Regions from separate parts of the Veillonella sp. ACP1 genome, predicted to be linked through region 1. Evidence: riboswitches for the same ligand, from Rfam matches in the RefSeq annotation. Region 1 holds a riboswitch; the other holds the start of a gene.
What was found. Region 1 has a riboswitch for cobalamin ahead of HMPREF1151_RS00265 (methylmalonyl-CoA mutase family protein). Riboswitches for the same ligand answer to the same signal wherever they lie in the genome.

Region 1 (10,882 bases):
GTTAGGTTTTCGATAAAGGTCCACGAGGTGGTGTCTATAGCCGCTAAATACCATAATGCTATCGGTGTGATGAGCCATGCTTCGAAGGCGATGCTCGAGAATGGATGGATGGTGAGTCGTTTCTTAACGGCGCCGTAGAGGCTAAAGGATACGGCTAGGATGATAGAGACGATGGGCAATGTACCTAGTTGAACAGTCATGATGGCCACACCTAAGAATGCGATGGCAATACTTAGCTTTTGTGGCCAAAGTAATCTTTCTTTATAGATTAGGATACCCAGCAATACGTTGAGCAATGGATTGATATAATAGCCAAGGCTCGTGTCGAGTACGTGTTGGTTTGTAACGGCCCAAATGTAGGTGAACCAGTTGATGCTTATAAGTATAGCAGCCAGTAATAGTAGGCCTAATTGCGTAAGATGGGTGCGTAAAAGTTGTATGTCCATACGCAGTTGTTGGCGCCCTGTGGCGATGACGAGGAAGAACATCCAAAATCCGGACCAGATGATGCGGTGCGATAATACGGAAAAGGATGATACTTGGTTTAAAAGCGCCCAATAGAGGGGCAACAACCCCCAAATTAAACAGCACAGCAATGTGGTGCTGAGCCCCTTTTTGTTTATTTCGTTCATAATACGACCTCCCACTAGTAGAATTATTATAACATGGTGGTAGTATAGCAGTAGCAAATTATAGAGGTGATTTCTCTAAATTGCACCTATGCATTTTTATCATTCTATATATGCGTTAGTTATAACTTGAAATTTGCTACTTATGATTAACTGTTATGTTCATTGACTTTGTGCATATTTTTACACTATATTGGACTTAGAACAACGAATATAGAGAATAGGTGTCGCAAGACTTAATAGAGAAATCGGTACAAGCCGATGCGGTCCCGCCACTGTAAGGACGAGCCTGCTTTCATACATGTCACTGGAGCAATCTGGGAAGGCGAAAGCAAGGTGTTGAGCCCGAGCCAGGAGAACTGCCTATTTGATAATCACCGTTATGTACCTACGAGCGATAGGAAGGGGATTGAGGTATACTTTTTACAATAGTTTTAGTGTACCATTCAATATGTAACCTAACGTGTCACTCTCGGGTGGCACGTTTTTTTATTTGCCACGCTAGAGGGTCGTTCATATATGGCATAGGCTTAATAGTTTGACTGGAGATCCATCATCATGATGGATATATATTTGGCACCTATGGAACTCATATACGAAGCAACTCACTGGTACGGTGCGCTGTTCCCCCTGTATGGTTTCAAGTTGAAAAGGAGGCACATATATGTCTGACAAAAAGACTTCAAAGGACACTGAACGCGATTTACTGGCGCCTGTATCCTTTGATGAGTTTGAGAAACCTACGTATGAACGATGGCAGGCTGAGGTTGAAAAGGCGTTAAAAGGTGGCGATTTCCATAAAAAAATGTTCACCAAAACCTATGAAGGTATTACGTTACAACCTATCTATACACCTGCATTGCATCAGGAAAAGATTCCAAAGGGCGTTTATCCTGGCGCTGGCGAGTTCCTACGTGGCACGAAAGCAAGCGGCTATATCAAAGATTCTTGGGGTGTATCTCAATATGTTGATGAATCCTTACCGAAGGATGCCAATCATGCAAGTTTATACGAAATTGTGAAAGGTGGCACTATTCACAACATTCGTCTTGATGAAGCAACACGCCATGATCAAGATGTGCAAGTAGGCGCATCTGTTGGTGTAGGCGGCACATCCTTGTATACGATGGCCGATTGCAGCCAATTAATTGAACGATTTAATCTTAAGGAAAATCCTTTATACATTGAAACTGGCGCATCTGCAGCGATTTTGCTCGGTATGTTGTCGGCTACTGTGAAAGCTTCTAAAAAGCAAACATCCGATTTGAAAGGTCTCGTTGGTGCAGATCCTATCGGCGTGTGGGCTAAAGACGGTGCATTGCATATGTCTTTAGATACTGCTTTTGATGAAATGGCACATACTGTTGTATGGGCCAAGGATCAAGCACCTGAGCTTAAAACCGTGCTTGTATCCGGTGATGTATACGCTAATGGCGGTGCCAACGATGTGCAAGAGGTTGCCTATGCATTGGCAACAGCTGTTTGCTACGTGCGGCAATTAGCACAACGCAACATCGATATTCATACCATTGCTAAGAGCATGATGTTTACATTCTCCTTGGGTGCAAACTTCTTCATGGAAATTGCTAAATTGCGTGCGTTGCGCGTGCTTTGGGCTCGCATTATGGAGGCCTTCGGCGCTGGTGAAAGCGACCGTGCCGTTCATGTACACGGCAGAACATCTGCTTTCACAAAAACCGTATACGATCCATATGTAAACTTGTTGCGTAATACAACACAAGCATTCTCTGGTGTTGTAGGTGGTCTCAATAGTCTTGAAGTTTCTCCATTTGATCAACCAATTCGCAAATCCGATGAATTCTCTCGTCGTATTGCCCGTAACATTCAAGTTATGTTACAAACTGAATTCGAATTGCGTCAACCAGTTGATCCTGTAGGTGGTTCTTGGTATGTAGAAACATTGGCAGCGGAATTATGCGAAAAAATTTGGGATGAATTCCAAACTATCGAGTCTAAAGGTGGCATTATCGCTGCCTTGAAGGAAGGTTATCCTCAAGCGCAAGTTAAAACAATTCTTAATGAACGCTTTAAAAACCTTGCATTCCGTAAGGATGTAGCGGTTGGTAATAACATGTACGCTAATATGACGGAAGAATTGCTTGATCCAAAACCTGAAAATCAAGAAACATTGCGTCAAAAACGGGTAGCTCATCTCGAAGAATACTTGGCAACTGCAGATTCAGAAGCGGTTGTAAAAGCCCAATCTACACTCGAAGCAAGCACAACAGAGCCAGGTGCATTGATTGGCCTTATCGAGCTCGGTGCATTGCAAAAAATGACAATGCGTCAAATCCGTAAGGCTTTGGATGCGGGCGATATTTCCTCCGAAACAATCGAACCTATTACGGCTCATCGTTGGACGGAACAATTTGAAGCTCTTCGTATGCGTACGGAAAATTATAAACAACGCACAAAAGATAATGTGAAGGTATTCTTGGCTAATATGGGCCCTATTCCTCAACATAAACCTCGTGCGGACTTCTCCACAGGCTTCTTTGAAGTAGCGGCGTTCGAAGTAATCAAAAATGATGGTCATGAAACAACGGCTGATGCGGCTAAAGCAGCTCGTGAAAGTGGCGCCGATGTGGTAGTTATCTGTTCTACAGATGATACGTATCCTGAATTGGTTCCACCACTTGCGAAAGAATTGAAAGAAACTATGCCGAATGTAACGGTTATTTTGGCAGGGGCACCTTCTAAGGACCTAGAGCCTGTATATCGTGAAGCAGGTGTAGATGATTTCATCTCTGTTCGCGCAAACTGCTACGCTATTTTAAATACGTTACAAGATAAGAAAGGGATGTGAGCTCATGTTTAAAAATCCAGACTTCTCCTCTCTTGGCTTGGGATCTCAGTCTGCCACATCGCGCGATGCATGGCTTGCTGAACTTAAAAAAGAAACAGGAAAAAGCTTTGAAGACTTATATAACACGACAATGGAGCAAATCCAATTAAAACCTCTCTATACAGAGATGGATTATGAAGGGATGACACACCTTGACTATATGGCTGGTGTACCTCCATTCTTGCGTGGACCTTATTCCACAATGTACGTAACTCGTCCTTGGACAGTGCGTCAGTACGCTGGTTTCTCTACAGCCGAAGAATCCAATGCGTTCTATCGTCGTAACTTGGCAGCAGGCCAAAAAGGTTTGTCTATTGCCTTTGACCTTGCTACTCACCGTGGTTATGACTCCGACCATCCTCGCGTAGTGGGCGACGTTGGTAAAGCGGGCGTTGCAGTTGACTCTATCCTCGATATGGAAATTCTATTCTCCGGTATCCCTCTTGACCAAATGTCCGTATCCATGACAATGAACGGCGCCGTATTGCCTGTTATGGCATTCTACATCCTAGCTGGTGAAGAACAAGGTGTTGATAAAAAGGTTATGGCCGGTACAATCCAAAATGATATCTTGAAAGAGTTCATGGTACGTAATACCTATATTTACCCTCCAGCTACGTCCATGCGTATCATCGGTGATATCTTTGCGTATACATCTCAAAACATGCCTAAATTCAACAGTATCTCTATTTCTGGCTACCATATGCAAGAAGCGGGTGCAACGGCGGATATCGAATTAGGTTATACATTGGCCGATGGTCTTGAATACATCCGTACCGGTGTCAATGCAGGCCTTCATGTTGACCAATTCGCACCTCGTTTGTCCTTCTTCTGGGCTATTGGCAAAAACTACTTTATGGAAGTGGCTAAAATGCGTGCGGCTCGTATGTTGTGGGCTAAGATTATTAAGAGCTTCGGTTCTGAAAATCCTAAATCTATGGCTCTTCGTACACATAGCCAAACATCTGGTTGGTCCTTAACAGAACAAGATCCGTTCAACAACGTGGCTCGTACATGTATGGAAGCGATGGGCGCCGCATTGGGCCATACGCAATCCCTACATACGAATGCGCTTGATGAAGCTATCGCATTGCCTACAGACTTCTCTGCACGTATTGCGCGTAATACACAACTTTACATCCAAGATGAAACTAAGGTATGTAAGGTTATCGACCCATGGGGCGGTTCCTACTATGTAGAAGCATTGACTGACGAATTGATCCGTCGTGCCTGGGGCCATATTCAAGAAATCGAATCCCTTGGCGGTATGGCGAAAGCGATTGACACAGGTCTTCCTAAGATGCGTATCGAAGAGGCGGCAGCTCGTCGCCAAGCTCGTATCGACTCTGGCCGTGAAGCTATCGTTGGTATCAATAAATACCGTCTAGATAAAGAAGATCCATTGGATATCCTCGATGTAGATAATACAGCTGTACGGGAAGCGCAAATCCGTCGCCTCGAACAATTGCGTGCTAACCGTGACGAAGATAAGGTTCAATCCTGCCTTGAAGCGATTACTAATGCTACAGAATCCGGTGAAGGCAACTTGCTTGCCCTTGCACTTGAAGCAGCTCGTGCTCGTGCATCCTTGGGTGAAATTTCCTTTGCTGTTGAAAAGGTTTGTGGCCGTCATAAAGCGGTTATCCGCTCTATTTCTGGCGTATACTCCAGTGAATATGAAGATGATGATGTAATCAAAGAAGTACGTCAAATGGCAGATGACTTTGAAGAACTCGAAGGTCGTCGCCCTCGTATCATGATTGCGAAGATGGGCCAAGACGGTCATGACCGCGGTGCCAAAGTTATTGCTACATCCTTCGCGGATATGGGCTTTGACGTGGATATCGGACCTTTGTTCCAAACTCCAGAAGAAACAGCACAGGATGCTGTGGATAATGACGTTCATATCGTCGGATTTAGTTCTCTTGCGGCAGGTCACAAAACATTGTTACCTCAACTTGTGGAAGAACTCAACAAGCGAGGTCGTGGAGATATTTTAGTTGCCATCGGCGGCGTAATCCCTGCTCAGGACTATGAGTTCCTACGCGAACATGGCGCAGTGGCTATCTTTGGCCCTGGTACAGTTTTGCCAGTAGCGGCGAAAAAATTACTAGAAACATTGACTAGCCACGTTCAAGACGAAGGCAATGACTGATAATAAACGGTCTACTCCGGATGAATTGCGCAATGCACAGGACGCTACTTTTACCACTGGTGAAGGTAAGGCGCCAGAATTAGGTGTAAAAAACGCAAGCGCCGAGGGTAGTACCTACCGTCCCGACTGGGTGCCAGAAGATGCGAAAAAAGATGATACCTTTGCGTGTCACGTGATGAAAGGCGTCAAGGAAATGCACGACGGCCTCTTGTCTAGCTCCACTCATCTGGCTCCGTCGGTACGTCCCGTACAGCGGCGAAAGAAGTTAACTGTCGCTGATTATGTACGCGGTATCGAGCAGGGGGACCGCGTTATACTTTCACGGGCTATCACATTAGTAGAAAGTAATAATAAGGACCATTTCAAACTAGCTCAACAAGTATTGCAAGCCGTATTGCCTCGTACGGGCAAGGCGTTGCGCATCGGTATCACCGGTGTACCTGGGGCCGGTAAAAGTACATTTATTGAAGCCTTTGGTAACATGCTCATTGAAGCTGGTTACAAGGTTGCCGTACTTGCTGTAGACCCTACAAGCCAAGTCACAAAAGGCAGTATTTTGGGCGATAAAACGCGGATGGAAACGTTGACGAAGCATCCTGAAGCCTATATTCGTCCATCGCCGGCTGGTGGTACACTAGGCGGTGTAGCTCGTAAAAGTAGAGAAACGATGCTACTTTGCGAGGCTGCTGGATATGATATTATTCTTGTCGAAACCGTTGGGGTTGGGCAAAGTGAAGTCACTGTGCGCTCCATGGTAGACTTCTTTATGCTCATCGTGCTTACTGGTGCAGGCGATGAATTGCAAGGCATCAAAAAAGGCGTTATGGAACTTGCCGATGCTATTGTAGTCAACAAGGCTGATGGGGATAACCTCAAGCGCGCTCTCATCGCTCGTAGCGATTACGATCGGATGTTGCATTACATTCGTCCTGCTACGGAAAAATGGAAAACCCAAGCCTACACATGTTCTGCCGTTACAAAGGACGGCCTCGACGAATTGTGGGATGTCATTCAAGAGTTTACTGAACAAGGTAAAGACAATGGCGTATTCCTCAAACGTCGTCAAGAACAATCCCTTCGTTGGGTACGCGATATGATTGACGAACACTTGCACAACCTATTCTTTAACAATGTAGTCATTCAAGGTCGTATGGGCGAAGTAGAAGCCGCAGTTTTAGATGGCGAAATGAGTGAATCACAAGCCGTCGAAGAATTAATAGGCGTCTTTGACAAGTCCTTAAAATAAATTCTATACATATAGGCATAGTATCTATACTGCTATCGGTTTGTAATCGATAGGAAATGATAGGTACTATGCCTTTTTTTCATGAAATGCATAAGTATGACTTTTGTAAAAATCATATTTAGTATATAATTTAGTTATAGATGTATACTTCATGGGTTATTTTAAAAGGAGAGATTTATTTTGAATCCATTAGTAAAAAAACTGACAACAGCAGTATTGTGTGTAACTGCTCTTACATCCCCATTATTCATGAGTGGCTGTAGTTTTTCTAAGATTGCCAATGGGGTGCAACAAGGCGCTCAAAAGGCATCGCAACAGGACATTAAAGTGTTCAATAACTATATCGAAGCGATTGGCGATTTTAATAGTTGGTCCGTACGCTTTGGATATGCTATCAATCCGTCCGTTCAAAAACTAAAAGAGGGGCAACATTTAACAAGCTTCATGGCACCACACTTTGATACCTTACAACAAAAGTTGCAAGCTGCTAAAGACGCTGGCGTACCATATGATGATATGAAGGAACCTTTAGACAACGTATTGGCTGTATTAAAGGATATTGTACCAGTAGCCAGTGAATTGGATACGTACTACCAAACTAATTCATATCAAGCAGATAATTATGCTAAGGAACAACAATTAGGACCTAAATACGTTCAACTATATGATCAATTCTATGCAGCATATAATCAGTTAGACGCAGTAGTTCACAAACACAACACAGAAAATCAACAAGAACAGTTGAAAGAACTTAAAGATTCTGGTAAGAAAAACGCAGCCGCTGTTCAAGAAGTTCATTTACGCTTAACGGCTTTATTAGATGGCTTTGAAGAAGGCAAACAAATCGATGTAAATGCAGCTAACCAAGAGTTACAAGGCATTATGGATGTAGCTGGCACCGTTACGAGTCCAGAATATAACACTGCTAAGTCTCAATTAAATACAACGATTGGTAGAGTTCGTACATTCTTAGGTGACCAATCAGCTGATCATTACAATGATATGATTGAATCTTACAATCGCTTCATTGGCAGCATGAATCGCTTGGATATTAATAAACTTGATAAATAATATCTAGCTATGTACGAATCGATTCTGTGCCATTTATGAAAGCCTGCGCTTCATAGCGTGCACAATATAAATAGTACATATAAAAAATTCATACAAATGTACATAAAATTGTACTAAAAAGGGCTACATCAAATAGCATGTCTATTGATGTAGCCCTTTTTCTGTATTTTCTTATACTAGTTAAGATCTTTGTCAGATTGTATGCATCAATTAGTATATTTTTACTCATCTATCGTAAGCCCCATATGTTTTGATGTATGAAAACGTGGTATAATTATTAGATAAGAGCCTAAATCGGTGTGGGTTTTGGAGGTTAGTATGAGTAGTATTACACATTTATTTGTAGCTGGTGGTTTCGTTATGTATCCACTCGTTATTTTCCTTGTGGTGACACTAATGATTGGTATAGAACGATTCTTTCTATACCGTAAATTCCGTAAGGACATGCGCCAATTTACTGCTGTTCTAAATAATCATCCAGGTTGGATTATGCTTCCAACCGTATTAGAACGAGATACACAAAATCTAGGCACTCTCTTTGCAAAGGCTTTGCGCAGTGCAAAAAATTACAATGGTTTAGAAAACCGTTTGCAAGATTTGGTAGGCTATACCGATGAACGATTAAAACGCGGCCTTGGGTGGCTTAACATGATCGTTACCATGGCACCGTTGCTCGGCTTGCTCGGTACCGTTCTCGGTATGATTCGCGCTTTTGCCGTTGTAGGTGGAGATATTGGAGCGCCTACTATCATCACCGGTGGTGTATCCGAAGCCTTGGTAGCTACTGCTACAGGTCTTACGGTGGCCATCATTGCTCTTGCCTTTCACTGTTATTGTGCAGCAAAGGTGAATGATTTTATCGTAGCCTTAGAACATGAATGTGGCAGCATTCTCGATGCGTACAACGAGGAACATGACCTATGAGACGTCGTACATTAGGAGTGAAAAAAGAACCGACCATTATGATCATCCCTATGATTGATATCGTATTTTTTCTATTGGTATTCTTCATGGTCGGCACTTTATACATGAATACGGAGCAACAAATCCCGTTAAATTTACCATCCACATCGACTTCGACGGCTAAATCCATTGAACCGATTATCATTACTCTCACCACATCGCATAAACTCTATATCGATAACCGCGAAATTTCTGCGGATAATCTGTCCCAAGAGGTACAGGATATCGTGCGGACCACGCCACGACAGGCCTTTGTTATTCGCGCGTCTAAGGACGTGTATTATAACGAGGTCATCGCCCTTCTCGATATGCTGAAAGTAAATGGCGCTAAGTACATTAGTGTCGCTACGGATCGGAAGTGATTCTATGTTTGAATCCCATTATTTTCGACCGTTTTTGATATCCCTGTGCATCAGTATTCTCATGATAACGGGCATGGGGCTTTCACTAAAGGGCATGAGTGGCACTGGTGCAGGCCAAGAGGCAGCTGAGATTAGCTTTGATTTGGCCGATGCTGGTGAAAGCGAACACGCCGAGGATCATCCGACGGTAACGCCGCCACCAGAGGAGGCAAAACCGCCTACAGATGCACCTGCGTCGGTAGCTCAGAAACAAGAAACGAAACCGTCTGTAAATACCGTAGAACCACAGAAAACTATAGATACAGAACAACCAGCACCGGCTACAAAACGTGAATGGGCTGTTCCAAAGGCCATAGAATCTGAGGCCACTGGCGGTGAGACGGGCGTTGTGACACATCAAAAACAGGAACAACAAAAGAAATTAGTAGGCAATGACGTATCGACGGACCCTAATGCAGTAGGCAATGGTCTCGATAATACAGACAAAGACCTATCCTTTTTTGCAGATGCACTTAATTTGCTAACACCAGGCCAACGGGCGTGGCTTGAACAATCGGACATTAATCCTACGGAATATTTGCGCCAAGTAAAAGAACAAGGCCAATCTTCATCCGTGCGCGGCGAAGCCGTTGTGCGCGTTAACTTTGACGCCAATGGCAATGTCATCGTCGGTGTTAATACACCGCGTATCGTAGAGGACTCTGTTCCTCCCGATGTACGAGATGAAGCCATTCGTATCATCAAGAATAGCGGTAGCATTATCAATAAACGAGGACAAGTTGTATCCCTTGCCATTCCTGTCGTACTAGGACAATAAAGAGGCATACCTAACATACAAGAACGTATGTAAGATATGCCTCTTTTGTTATGCGCACTACATGCTATTTTAGAAATTCGTTATTCGACTACGTGCTATGTTATAAATTCGCTGTTCAACTACTCACTTTTTTAAAGCCGTTTTCGTGCTATTGAACACCGCATAGTAAATGATGACGCCACCGATGAACAATGTCACTTGCATTTGTGTAGTATATTGATCGACGCGCCACAACGCAAAGGCATAGAAGAACATGGTAATGAGCATAATTAAGAAAGCCACGATGCGACGCACATTTGTATGAACTACATCGGATGTAGCGATGCGACCTTTATTGATGGCTACATATATAAGAGATACTAAAATATCCACTGCGTATACGCTTAAAATCCAGTTGATAGGCATATCGTTAAATACGAATAAGCCGAGGACGATAAAACTGATGAGGAAAAATAATTTCATCAAAGTCCCCGCTGTTTGCGATTCTTTAGGTTGTTGTATGCGTTCTTTGCGTTGTTTCTTCGCCATGATGTACTCCTATATGTGTGTATTATTAGTATGTTGATACGAGATATAACTTATTTATACATTACTATTATAATAATAAATTACAAATCAATCTATATACAAATACAATGCCAAAATAAAATGTCGAAAGAGAAATACAATGCCGGATAGAAATTATATGTTGAAGTGTATATGAGGTATGGAACTATTAGTACAATTTCAACTTAATTACAAAATACCGAACATTAAGAAATGCTAATATATAT
Region 2 (10,882 bases), on a different contig from region 1:
ATAACTGTACCAATGCTTACCATAATCACTACAATGGATACACCCATGAACAAGGATAATTGAGTACCATAAATGATACGAGACAATACGTCACGGCCCAATTTATCGGTACCAAACCAATGTTGTGCGCTAGGGGCTTGTAATGCTTTTGTCATATCTGAGGAAAAAGCATCGCCCGGCGCAAGCCATGGTGCAAAAATAGCAATGAATACGATAATAAGCATCAATGCAGTGTAGAAAGAGAACAATTTATGTTTCTGAATAAATTCTTTCATTATGCTCTCTCCCTTTTCAATCTAGGGTCTAATAGAACATAGGATGCATCAACTAAAGCATTGATACACATATATGCAATAGCAACCCATAACACAAAACCTTCAATCAATGGATAGTCACGCATAGTGATGGCGTAAATGGCCATATTCCCAAGACCAGGCCAGGAGAATACCATTTCAACTACCGCTACACCACCTAATAACCAACCGATTAGAACACCTAAAATTGTGATCAACGGCAATATGGCATTAGGTAGAATGTGACCGAATAAAATCTTCATTTCGCTCACGCCACGCGCACGGGCACCGATGACGTAATCCTTTTGCATCTCTTCAAGAATAACGAGTCGAACCTGACGCATGTATTTAGAGCCAACGACAACCGCTAATGTAACAGCTGGTAAAATAACACCTGTCGCCGTTATACGAGACGAAGCAATTGGAACTAAACCAAGCTTTAAGCCAAAAATATAGATTAATACAAGGCCTAACCAGAATGTCGGCATAGATACGCCTATGAAGGAAAGGCTTCTCAGTACATAGTCTATCCATTTATTCCGATTATACGCACTCAGTATACCTGCCGGTAATGCATAGAGAATCGTAAATACCAATGCAGTTCCAGCTAATGCGATCGTACCAGGTAATGCTTCTAGCATGCGATCTACTACCGGTTTTTTAGCAGAGTAACTCATTCCTAAGTCACCTTGTGCTGCATTGACTACCCAGTTTGCATACTGTACGATAAACGGCTTATCCAACCCCAATTGTGCTCGAGTTTCATCAATCGTCTCTTGAGACACGATAGTATCCGCCGTTTCCAATAGCATGGTAACTGGGTCCCCTGGCGCTAAATAGGTGAGACAAAATGTCAAAAATGTGATGCCAAACAAGGTAACAATAAACTGTCCTAATTGCTTGGCAAAGCGTTTGCCCATAGGCACCTCCTATACCCTTTTCAAATAAAAACACATAATAGTGAATAAACATAGAAAGTAAACATGTAATATGATGCCGTGTAATAAAATCTACGAAATAACTATAAAAAAAGATTAGCCCACCTGACTAACCTAAAGAAAAACACCATGCTGTGGCACGATGCCCCGCAAGATTGAGCAGGCTTTCTGACTTTTGACTCATCACAATATTTCAGCCTTCCCAGTTTCCCAGTGACCCTAATACGAAATATCGCTCCTCATTACAGCTATTTTCATAGTATAGGATTTACACCCATTTTCCTCTTTTACGCTCGGTAGAACCGACACTCAGTTTATTCACTTTTATCAATTATAAATATACTATATTTATAATTCTCTAACAATACATATACCCCCTAATGTATATCCTGCAATTAATTATAATTATTCACAAAAATAACTTTCATTATTATTTGTTTGTATTAATTTATACATTATATTCTATTTCTTGAAACAAATGCTACATTTTCTTTGCTTTTCTGTATATAACTGTATATTTTTACTATTTATAGTCTGATTTAATTTACATATAAAACATTTTGCTATACATATAACCAAAAGAGGCTATTACCGAAGTAACAGCCTCTATAAGACGAGAGAATATTCAATTAATCGATACTTTGTTGGAATCGTTGTGCACGATACGCCATCCAACCTTTGCGTATCATGTAAATGCAAATACCAATAGTTACTGCAATAGCACTACCTAGCATGGCATCAACGCCACATGCATATACTGCGTATACACAGTATAGTACACCAGCGCCAGCAACAATATAGAATCGTTCAATACGACGTTTTTCTAATCCAGACATATGCATCATAGTCGGTACTGCAATAATGCAGAGAATATAAGGCAATACATTCGTTACAACCGCAAGGTTTACCAATGTTTCAAATTGATCGCGTAGAGAATCATTAGCTGTAAACATTGTAATAATGGTTTCGATAGCTAATAAGATGAATACGCCACGCACAGGTGCATCCTTACTGTTTACACGAGCAAATACCTTAGGGAAATAACCTGCTTCTGCTGCATTTTTAAATACGCGAGACAATGTAAATTGCCAGCAAAGTAAAGCACCACAGCAAGAGATAATCATGAGCGCCATAATAACATTTGCAATCGTGTCATTGAACATGTAAGCAAATGTGAGACCAAATGGTGCATTAGAATTTAGTAATTCTGTGTTAGGCACGATACCGGCCATAACGTTTGTGGACAAGATGTAAATCACCGCCACTGCTAATGTACCTGCAAATGTTGCAATTGGCACGTTTTTCTTTGGATTTTCTACAGCATCTGCATTTGCTGCTGCCGATTCAAACCCTAGGAAGCCCCACAATGTTAAAGCAATAGATTGTTTAATTGCTTCAAAGAACGGCAAGTCGTTTGGATTCCATGCCGCCAAATACGTATCTGGGCTAAACCAGAACCAGCCAATTGTACCAATCAGTAATACTGGCACAATACAGCCCCAAATAGTAATATTGCTGAGCCGACCTGTAAAACGATTTCCTCTAAAGTTCAAAATCGCTGCAAACCATAACAAGACGATTGTTACTTGACTTGTTTGCGTTGCATTTAGATCAACACCAAAGAATTCTGAGCCATAGCCAACTGCGGAAACTGCAATCGCTATATTAGCAATGATGAGAGATATGCTGTAAGCATAGCTCGCCATAAAATGTCCAGTCTTACCGAAGCGGTGTTCTGCATAACCGCCCATGCCTCCTTTAATTTGGGAGAACATACCCGCTTGAGCAAAAATATACGCTAGTAAAAGCGCACCCACAGCTGTCACGAGCCAAGATAACACTGAAATAGTACCAACTTGAGCCAAATTGGTTGGTAACATAATGATCCCAGCTCCTAGCATATTGGCTGCTACCATTGTGGTTAGCTGGAATACAGACATTTTTTTAGCGGTGGTTTTCATGTATCAATCCCCTTTCGTAAGGTGAATTTTTTCTCGTCCATAATTCACTTAAATCTATTTAAACCGCTAAGTACGTTCAGTTCCTGCTGTAATGGGCGGGAATGTGAAAGTACCGTTTTTATTTGTTTTTCGAATTAATAATAACACCATAGGTGGTAAATGAAAAGTACTTTATTAGTGGACACCGCATATTACACGAATTGAATAAAAATATAGTAATTATATATTATTTTTGATTAGAAACGGTATGATGAATGTGAGAGTATTATTTTCTTTCAGTTTAATCAATTAAATATATGAAAAATCACTATCTATTCAAGTTATAGTGTCGTAGTACAAGACCATTATCCACTGCACGTCCACTCAATATAGACAAAAAAATACGTAAAATTTGTAGATTTCAGCTCTATAAAAATGTAGATGTATGGCCTTTAAAAACATAGACAAAAATTGGCCCCACCAAATGGTGGAGCCAATAGTATAAACTATGAAACCATCTACGATGCTAAGGGTAGAATCCTTACTCTTGTATAAAGTTTACGATGGATTTCCAGCTATCGATTTGTGCTTCTTCGTTAGCAATGATTTGTTTACCATTATTGCGTTGTCTTTCTACACATTCTGGAGCTGTACCAGAATAGTTGTTACGACCTGCTACGCAAGCCTCAATAGAAATAGCATCTAGAATATCCGCATCAAAATATGGAGAAATCGCTTTGAAATCCTCAACGGATAAGTCGAGTAACACACAACCTTTTTCAATGCAATGATGTACAGCATTACCTACGATTTCGTGCGCTTCACGGAATGGAACGCCTTTTTTCGCAAGATAATCTGCCATATCTGTGGCATTTGAGAAGTCATCATCGAGGACAGCTTTCATATGCGCCCCATTGACCTTCATACCGCGAATCATCGCCGCATTAATGGACAATGCAAAGTGTACTGTATCAATGGCATCAAAAATACCCTCTTTATCCTCTTGCATATCCTTATTATATGTAAGTGGCAAACCTTTCAACGTTGTCAAAAGGCCTAACAAATGACCATAGGTACGACCTGTTTTACCACGTACGAGTTCGCATACGTCAGGATTTTTCTTTTGTGGCATGATGCTAGAGCCTGTGCAATGCGCATCATCAAGTTCAATGAAATTAAATTCATTGGAGGACCACAAAATGAGTTCTTCACTGAGGCGACTCAAATGCATCATCACGAGGGATGCAAAGGATAAGAATTCCACAACATAGTCGCGGTCAGATACGGCATCCATACTGTTTTCGTAAATACGAGAGAATCCCAATAATTCTTGCGTATAAGTTTGATCAATACCATAGGTAGATCCCGCTAAAGCACCTGCACCTAGTGGCATGATATCTGCATGTTTAAATACCATTAATAGACGATCAAAGTCACGTTCTAACATGGAGAAATACGCCATCATATGATGACCGAAGAGTACAGGTTGCGCCCGTTGTAAATGGGTATAACCAGGCATGATAACATCACTGTATTTTTCAGCTGTTTCGATGAGCGCTTTTTGCATATCGACGATGAGCTCGCCCATTTCGATAACTGCTTTACGCACATACATGTGCAAATCAACAGCACATTGGTCATTACGGCTACGGCCCGTATGTAGACGACCACCTGCTTCACCGATATCATCAGTTAAACGCTTTTCAATATTCATATGAATATCTTCAAGAGCAACGGAAAACGGAAATTCTCCTTTATCGATTTGGCCCTTGATTTTAGTCAAGCCCGCTACGATAGCATCACAGTCCTCTTGAGAGATAATATTTTGTTTTGCAAGCATAGTTGCATGGGCTTTACTGCCCGCAATATCTTCGGCGTACATTCTAGCGTCAAAAGCGATAGAGGATGTAAAATCCTCTACCGCTTTATCTGTGCCTTTTGTGAAACGCCCGCCCCACAATTTAGCCATTATTTACCTGCCTTTTCTTTCATTAAAGCATTAATTTTGAGAGGTAATCCGAACAAGTTGATGAAACCTGCTGCATCAGCTTGGTTGTATACATCGTCTTCTTCGAATGTTACGAAATCTTCACTGTACAAGGAATATGGTGAAGTTGCACCAGCGGAGATAATATTGCCTTTGTACAATTTAAGTTTTACATCACCGGTTACAGTTTTTTGAGTTTCATCAACGAATGCTTGTAATGCGTTCATCAATGGTGCGAACCACATGCCATCATATACGAGTTCAGCATATTTGTTAGCAATGAGTTCTTTGTAGTGGTATGTTGCTCTGTCGAGGCAAAGGTATTCAAGTTCTCTGTGAGCATACATGATGATAGATCCACCTGGGTTTTCATAAACGCCACGAGATTTCATACCAACCAATCTATTTTCAACGATATCTACAACGCCTACGCCATAGTGTGCGCCGATTTCGTTGAGTTTTTCCAATAATTGTAGAGGAGTGCCTTCTTGACCATCAACGGCTACAGGTACGCCTTCTTTGAAAGTAACAGTTACATAACCAGCTTCATCAGGAGCTTGTTCAGGTGTATGTGTTACTAAATATACATCATCTTTAGGAGCATTTGCTGGATTTTCAAGATCGCCGCCTTCATGGGACAAATGCCATACGTTTTGGTCCATGGAGTATGGATGTGATTTAGTTGCTACAACTGGAATGTCGTGTTTAGCAGCATATTCCATGCAATCTGTTCTAGATTTCAAATCCCATTCTCTCCAAGGAGCGATGATTTTCATGTTAGGTGCTAATGCTTTAATAGCCAATTCAAAACGAACTTGGTCATTACCTTTACCAGTCGCACCGTGAGCGATGGCATCAGCGCCTTCTTTTTTAGCGATATCTACAAGAATTTTGCCAATCAAAGGTCTAGCAAAGGATGTACCTAATAGATATTTACCTTCGTAAACAGCACCTGCTTTTACAGTTGGCCATACATAATCTTTTACGAAATCTTCTTTAGCATCAACGATGTACGCTTTAGATGCACCGGATTTGATTGCTTTTTTCTCAACTGCATCATAATCCTCAGGTTGGCCTAAGTCTACGCATACAGCGATAACTTCAGCGCCATAGTTTTCTTTTAACCAAGGAATGATAACGGATGTGTCTAAACCACCAGAATATGCGAGTACTACTTTATTTGCTTTACCCATGATAACACCTCATAAACTAAATTATACTAGGTATGATTCATACCATTTATTATTATACTACGAATTCATTATGAATTCTTCATGTCTTATCGACTACAGGTGTTAGTATATCACTGCATATTTATAAATGCAAGCAGAAATTTTATTCAATTATATAATATACTTCGTTTACGAACGATATATGTAAATAAAAACAATCATGATGCGAGTACGTATAGCACCATGATTGTTTTCTATGTAGTGTCATATTAAAGGATATATTATTCTATACCAAGATCTTGCTTATATGCATAATCTGCCTCAGCTTGAGATATCATGCCTTGATCTACCATTTGCGCAAGAACTAATTTTTGCCGAGCTTTTGCTCCTTTGTAGTTTTCATAAGGATCCAAATAGGATGGTGCATTTGGTAAAGCGGCCAGCATGGCACATTGGCCTAAGGTCAACCGACTAGGACTGGTACCAAAGTACCCTTCGGCAGCCTCTTTTATACCATAATAATTATGTCCATAATAGACCGTATTCAAATACATGGTTAAAATTTCATCTTTACTATAGTAATGTTCCATCTCTACCGCTAGAATAGCTTCCTCCGCTTTGCGCGACATCGTCCGTTTCGACGACAGAAATAGATTTTTTACCAATTGTTGTGTAATGGTACTACCACCCTCAACGGTTTCACCAGCAACGCTATTAACATAAAAAGCACGCGTCACACCGAGTACATCGATAGCACCATGTTTATAATAGCGCTTATCTTCAATGGCCACTAGAGCCCGTTTCGCATTATCAGGGATGCTTTCAGATTTTACCCATTTATCTTTTGGCACGCGTTGTTGTAGTGCACTTTCAACCTTTTCACGGAAGGTAAATACACGATACACACGGTCCCAACGACTTAGGGTGTCTTCATTTTCTTCTATGGTCTGTTCTACAGTTGTATGAGCCTTACTGACACGATTGCTACCCTGATAGCTTTGATACGTATCATACGCATATATAGCCCCTAGCACGATACAAATGATAAGAACTAATCGGCGCACTATTCGAAATATAAACATAGATTCACCTATATCTGCCTTACAGCAGACTTTTAAGTATACAAACTTTCACAAACGACATCCCTATAATACAACTCATATATATTGATTGTATTGTATCATAAGTTATCTATTTTTAGCATACCTCTATGTATTGTATTTGTTAACCATATTGTCGTATAATAGATAAGATGATGAAGCATGCCCAAATTGGAGGAGTATTATGAAACAGTGTATGGATTCAGACAATCTACATCGTCGATTGCGTAAAATTTTAGGTCAAGTGCAAGCTATTGATCGAATGATTGAAGAAGACATTCCTTGTGAAGATGTACTAGCCCAAATCAATGCAGCCAAATCCGCGTTGCATAAGGTTGGCCAAGTGGTCCTCGAAGGACATATCAACCATTGTGTACGCGATGGTATACAACATGGTGATGTAGATAAAACAATTAATGACTTTACAGTTGCTGTAGAGCGTTTCGCCAATATGGGAAAATGAAAAGAGGCAATATCCTAATGATTAGGGTATTGCCTCTTTTGTGTATTAATCGTGGTTAGTTGTTAAGAACTCGCTAAGTGCTGCTAATGCATCATCTTCGTCTGCACCATCAGCAGTTAATACTACGGATGTACCTTTTGTTGCACCTAATGTCAACACAGTCAAAATGGATTTAGCATCTGCTGTTTTACCATTGGCTGCGATTGTCAATTTGGACGCGAATTTTGCAGCCAATTGTGTAAATGCAGTCGCTGGACGAGCATGTAAACCAGATTCGTTTGTAATTTCTACTGTTACTTCTTTCATGAGTTACCTCTTTCTACGGAGCGCACAAAACGCCTAATATCTTTGCTATTAATATAGGTATTGTATCAGTTTACCCCTATTAAATTCAAGTTTGTTTTTATGAAAGCTATGGCCTATGCCAAACCTTTTTCAGCAAGCAATGATTTTGCATAAGCTGTAATTTCTTCCGCTGTATCCATCGTTAATGCTTTTTGAGCAAATTCTTCACATTCTGCCTTTGTAACAGAGCGCAAAATATTTTTAATCAATGGAATGGATGATGCCGTCATAGAGAATTCATCAAGTCCTAAGCCCAATAAAATCATAGTTGCTACTGGATCACCAGCTAACTCACCGCACATACCAGTGAATTTACCTTGTTCGTGACTCGCATCAATCACATGTTTAATGAGACGCAATACGCCAGGATGCAATGGTTGATATAAATTGCCGATAGCCTCATTCATACGGTCTACCGCCAACGTATATTGGCAAAGGTCATTAGTACCAATGCTAAAGAAATCTACATATTTAGCCAAAATTGGAGAAATTACGGCAGCCGCAGGAACCTCAATCATGATACCTACTTTAATATCTTTATTGAAAGCCACACCTTCAGCCATTAATTCTTCCTTGCATTCGTCGAGCATAGCGTTTGCCGCTTTAACCTCTTCTACAGATGCAATCATAGGATACATGATGTGAATATCACCAAATGCACTAGCCCGAAGGAGTGCACGTAATTGAACCTTAAAAATATCAGGTCGATTCAAGGAGATACGAATGGCACGATACCCGAGGAATGGATTCATTTCTTCTGGTAAATCTAGACATTTTAATTCCTTGTCACCACCGATATCCATGGTGCGAATGATGACAGGTTGGCCCTTCATGCTCTCTGCTACTTGTTTATATTGTTCAAACTGTACATCTTCTGTAGGCAGTTCATCGTTTTCCATGTAAAGGAATTCGGTGCGATATAGGCCAATACCTTGAGCGCCCATGGTCAACGCATGGTCTGCATCTTTGGATTTACCAATATTACCGAATAAATCAACATGATGGCCGTCCTTTGTAACGGCTTCTAAATTGGCAGAGTCCTTCAATCGTTTCAATTCGTCTTGGAAATCTGCTGCTTCTTTTGTATAACGTTCCCATTCTTCATCGGATGGTTCTGTAATGACTTCACCATCAGTGCCCAGTACAACAGCACGCACATCGTCCGTAAAGCTTTCAATATCACCAACGCCCATAACGGCAGGAATTTCTAAGGTACGTGCCATGATAGCCGCATGAGATGTAGGACCACCGGCAGCTGTGACGATACCTTTTACAACATTTTTATCTAGTGAAGCCGTATCAGATGGAGCTAAATCGTGAGCCACGATGATAACCTCACCGGAAATATGAGATAAACCGCGTGGGTTCATACCGAGCATGTTCCGCATCAAACGATCGCCAATATCTTTAATATCCGCACCACGTTCACGCATATATGGGTCGTCCATACCGATAAAAATAGCCGCAAAGGTTTCTATCGTTTGCGCCGTAGCAGCTACGACGTTCATCTTTGAATTTTCTACAAGGGACTTAATACCATCAGACAAGGATGGATCTTGTGCAATTTGCATATGAGCTTCAAAAATAGCAGCCTCATCAGCCCCCATATCAACCAATGCTTTTTGACGAATCGTATCTAATTGTTTAAGGGTAGCGGCCATAGCGCTAGCAAACTTACCAATTTCAGCCTCTACTTGGTCATCGGCTACCTCATAATCAGGTATAACGATTTCTTCTTGTATATATTTGTACACATTGCCAACAGCAACGCCTCGAGATCCAGAAATCCCTTGAATTCGCATATGTGCTCCTCTTTCTATACTGATAAACTACATTACATTATATTTTAACATTTTTACATTGAACAATAAAGAGAGACCCTATTCTGTGTTATAATGTTATATTATATATAGTTAACCGTAGACTTTCACGAGTATCATAGTGAAAGTCTACTCTATTGTAAGGAATAGTCGCATGTATAGTGCGACCTCGAATAGGAGTATGTATGAAATTAACAAAAATGCATGGCCTCGGCAATGATTTTATCCTCTTTTCTGACCCACAAGGGGCCAATAAGGATTATACAGACCTCGCCATCCGCCTCTGCGACCGTCGCACAGGCATCGGCGCCGATGGTCTTGTAATCGTTGTACCATCTAATACATGCGATGTTCGCATGCGTATCATCAACTCAGACGGCAGCGAAGCAGAAATGTGTGGTAATGGCATTCGTTGCTTTGCCAAATATGCCTATGAACATGGTGAAATTACAAAAGATACTTTCACCATCGAAACATTAGCAGGCGTCATGAAACCAACATTGACCATCGAAAACGGCATTGTTACACAAGTGACAGTAGACATGGGTAAACCGTTCTTTAATAGTAAAGACATTCCTATGAATGTAACCATGGATAAGGTCATCGATGTAGACCTCGATGTAAATGGGGAAACAGTAACGGTAAGTTCCGTTCTTCTCGGTGTACCTCACACAGAAGTTTTTGTGGACGACATCACGAAAGCACCTGTTACAACACAAGGACCAATTCTTGAAAAGCACGATGCATTCCCATCTAATACAAATGTAAACTATATCGAGGTTGTAAATGACCATCATATTAAGGTCCGCACTTGGGAACGCGGT

Region 2: linked by a shared signal. The riboswitch ahead of nikB (nickel ABC transporter permease) and the one ahead of HMPREF1151_RS00265 (methylmalonyl-CoA mutase family protein) in region 1 are both predicted to bind cobalamin.

The regions. Positions count from the first base shown of each region.
Region 1 is NZ_ALKL01000001.1:51,850-62,731, forward strand. It holds gene rarD (EamA family transporter RarD) at 1-632, opposite strand, end outside; cobalamin riboswitch at 835-1,011, shown strand; gene HMPREF1151_RS00265 (methylmalonyl-CoA mutase family protein) at 1,294-3,456, shown strand; gene scpA (methylmalonyl-CoA mutase) at 3,461-5,650, shown strand; gene meaB (methylmalonyl Co-A mutase-associated GTPase MeaB) at 5,643-6,896, shown strand; gene HMPREF1151_RS00280 (DUF3829 domain-containing protein) at 7,077-7,967, shown strand; gene HMPREF1151_RS00285 (MotA/TolQ/ExbB proton channel family protein) at 8,286-8,891, shown strand; gene HMPREF1151_RS00290 (biopolymer transporter ExbD) at 8,888-9,292, shown strand; gene HMPREF1151_RS00295 (hypothetical protein) at 9,354-10,109, shown strand; gene HMPREF1151_RS00300 (hypothetical protein) at 10,233-10,637, opposite strand.
Region 2 is NZ_ALKL01000018.1:132-11,013, forward strand. It holds partial or broken gene HMPREF1151_RS06670 (ABC transporter permease) at 1-275, opposite strand, end outside; gene nikB (nickel ABC transporter permease) at 275-1,213, opposite strand; cobalamin riboswitch at 1,372-1,559, opposite strand; gene potE (putrescine-ornithine antiporter) at 1,861-3,192, opposite strand; gene argH (argininosuccinate lyase) at 3,713-5,140, opposite strand; gene HMPREF1151_RS06690 (argininosuccinate synthase) at 5,140-6,351, opposite strand; gene HMPREF1151_RS06695 (transglycosylase domain-containing protein) at 6,612-7,412, opposite strand; gene HMPREF1151_RS06700 (metal-sensing transcriptional repressor) at 7,615-7,893, shown strand; gene HMPREF1151_RS06705 (HPr family phosphocarrier protein) at 7,939-8,199, opposite strand; gene ptsP (phosphoenolpyruvate--protein phosphotransferase) at 8,313-10,040, opposite strand; gene dapF (diaminopimelate epimerase) at 10,244-10,882, shown strand, end outside.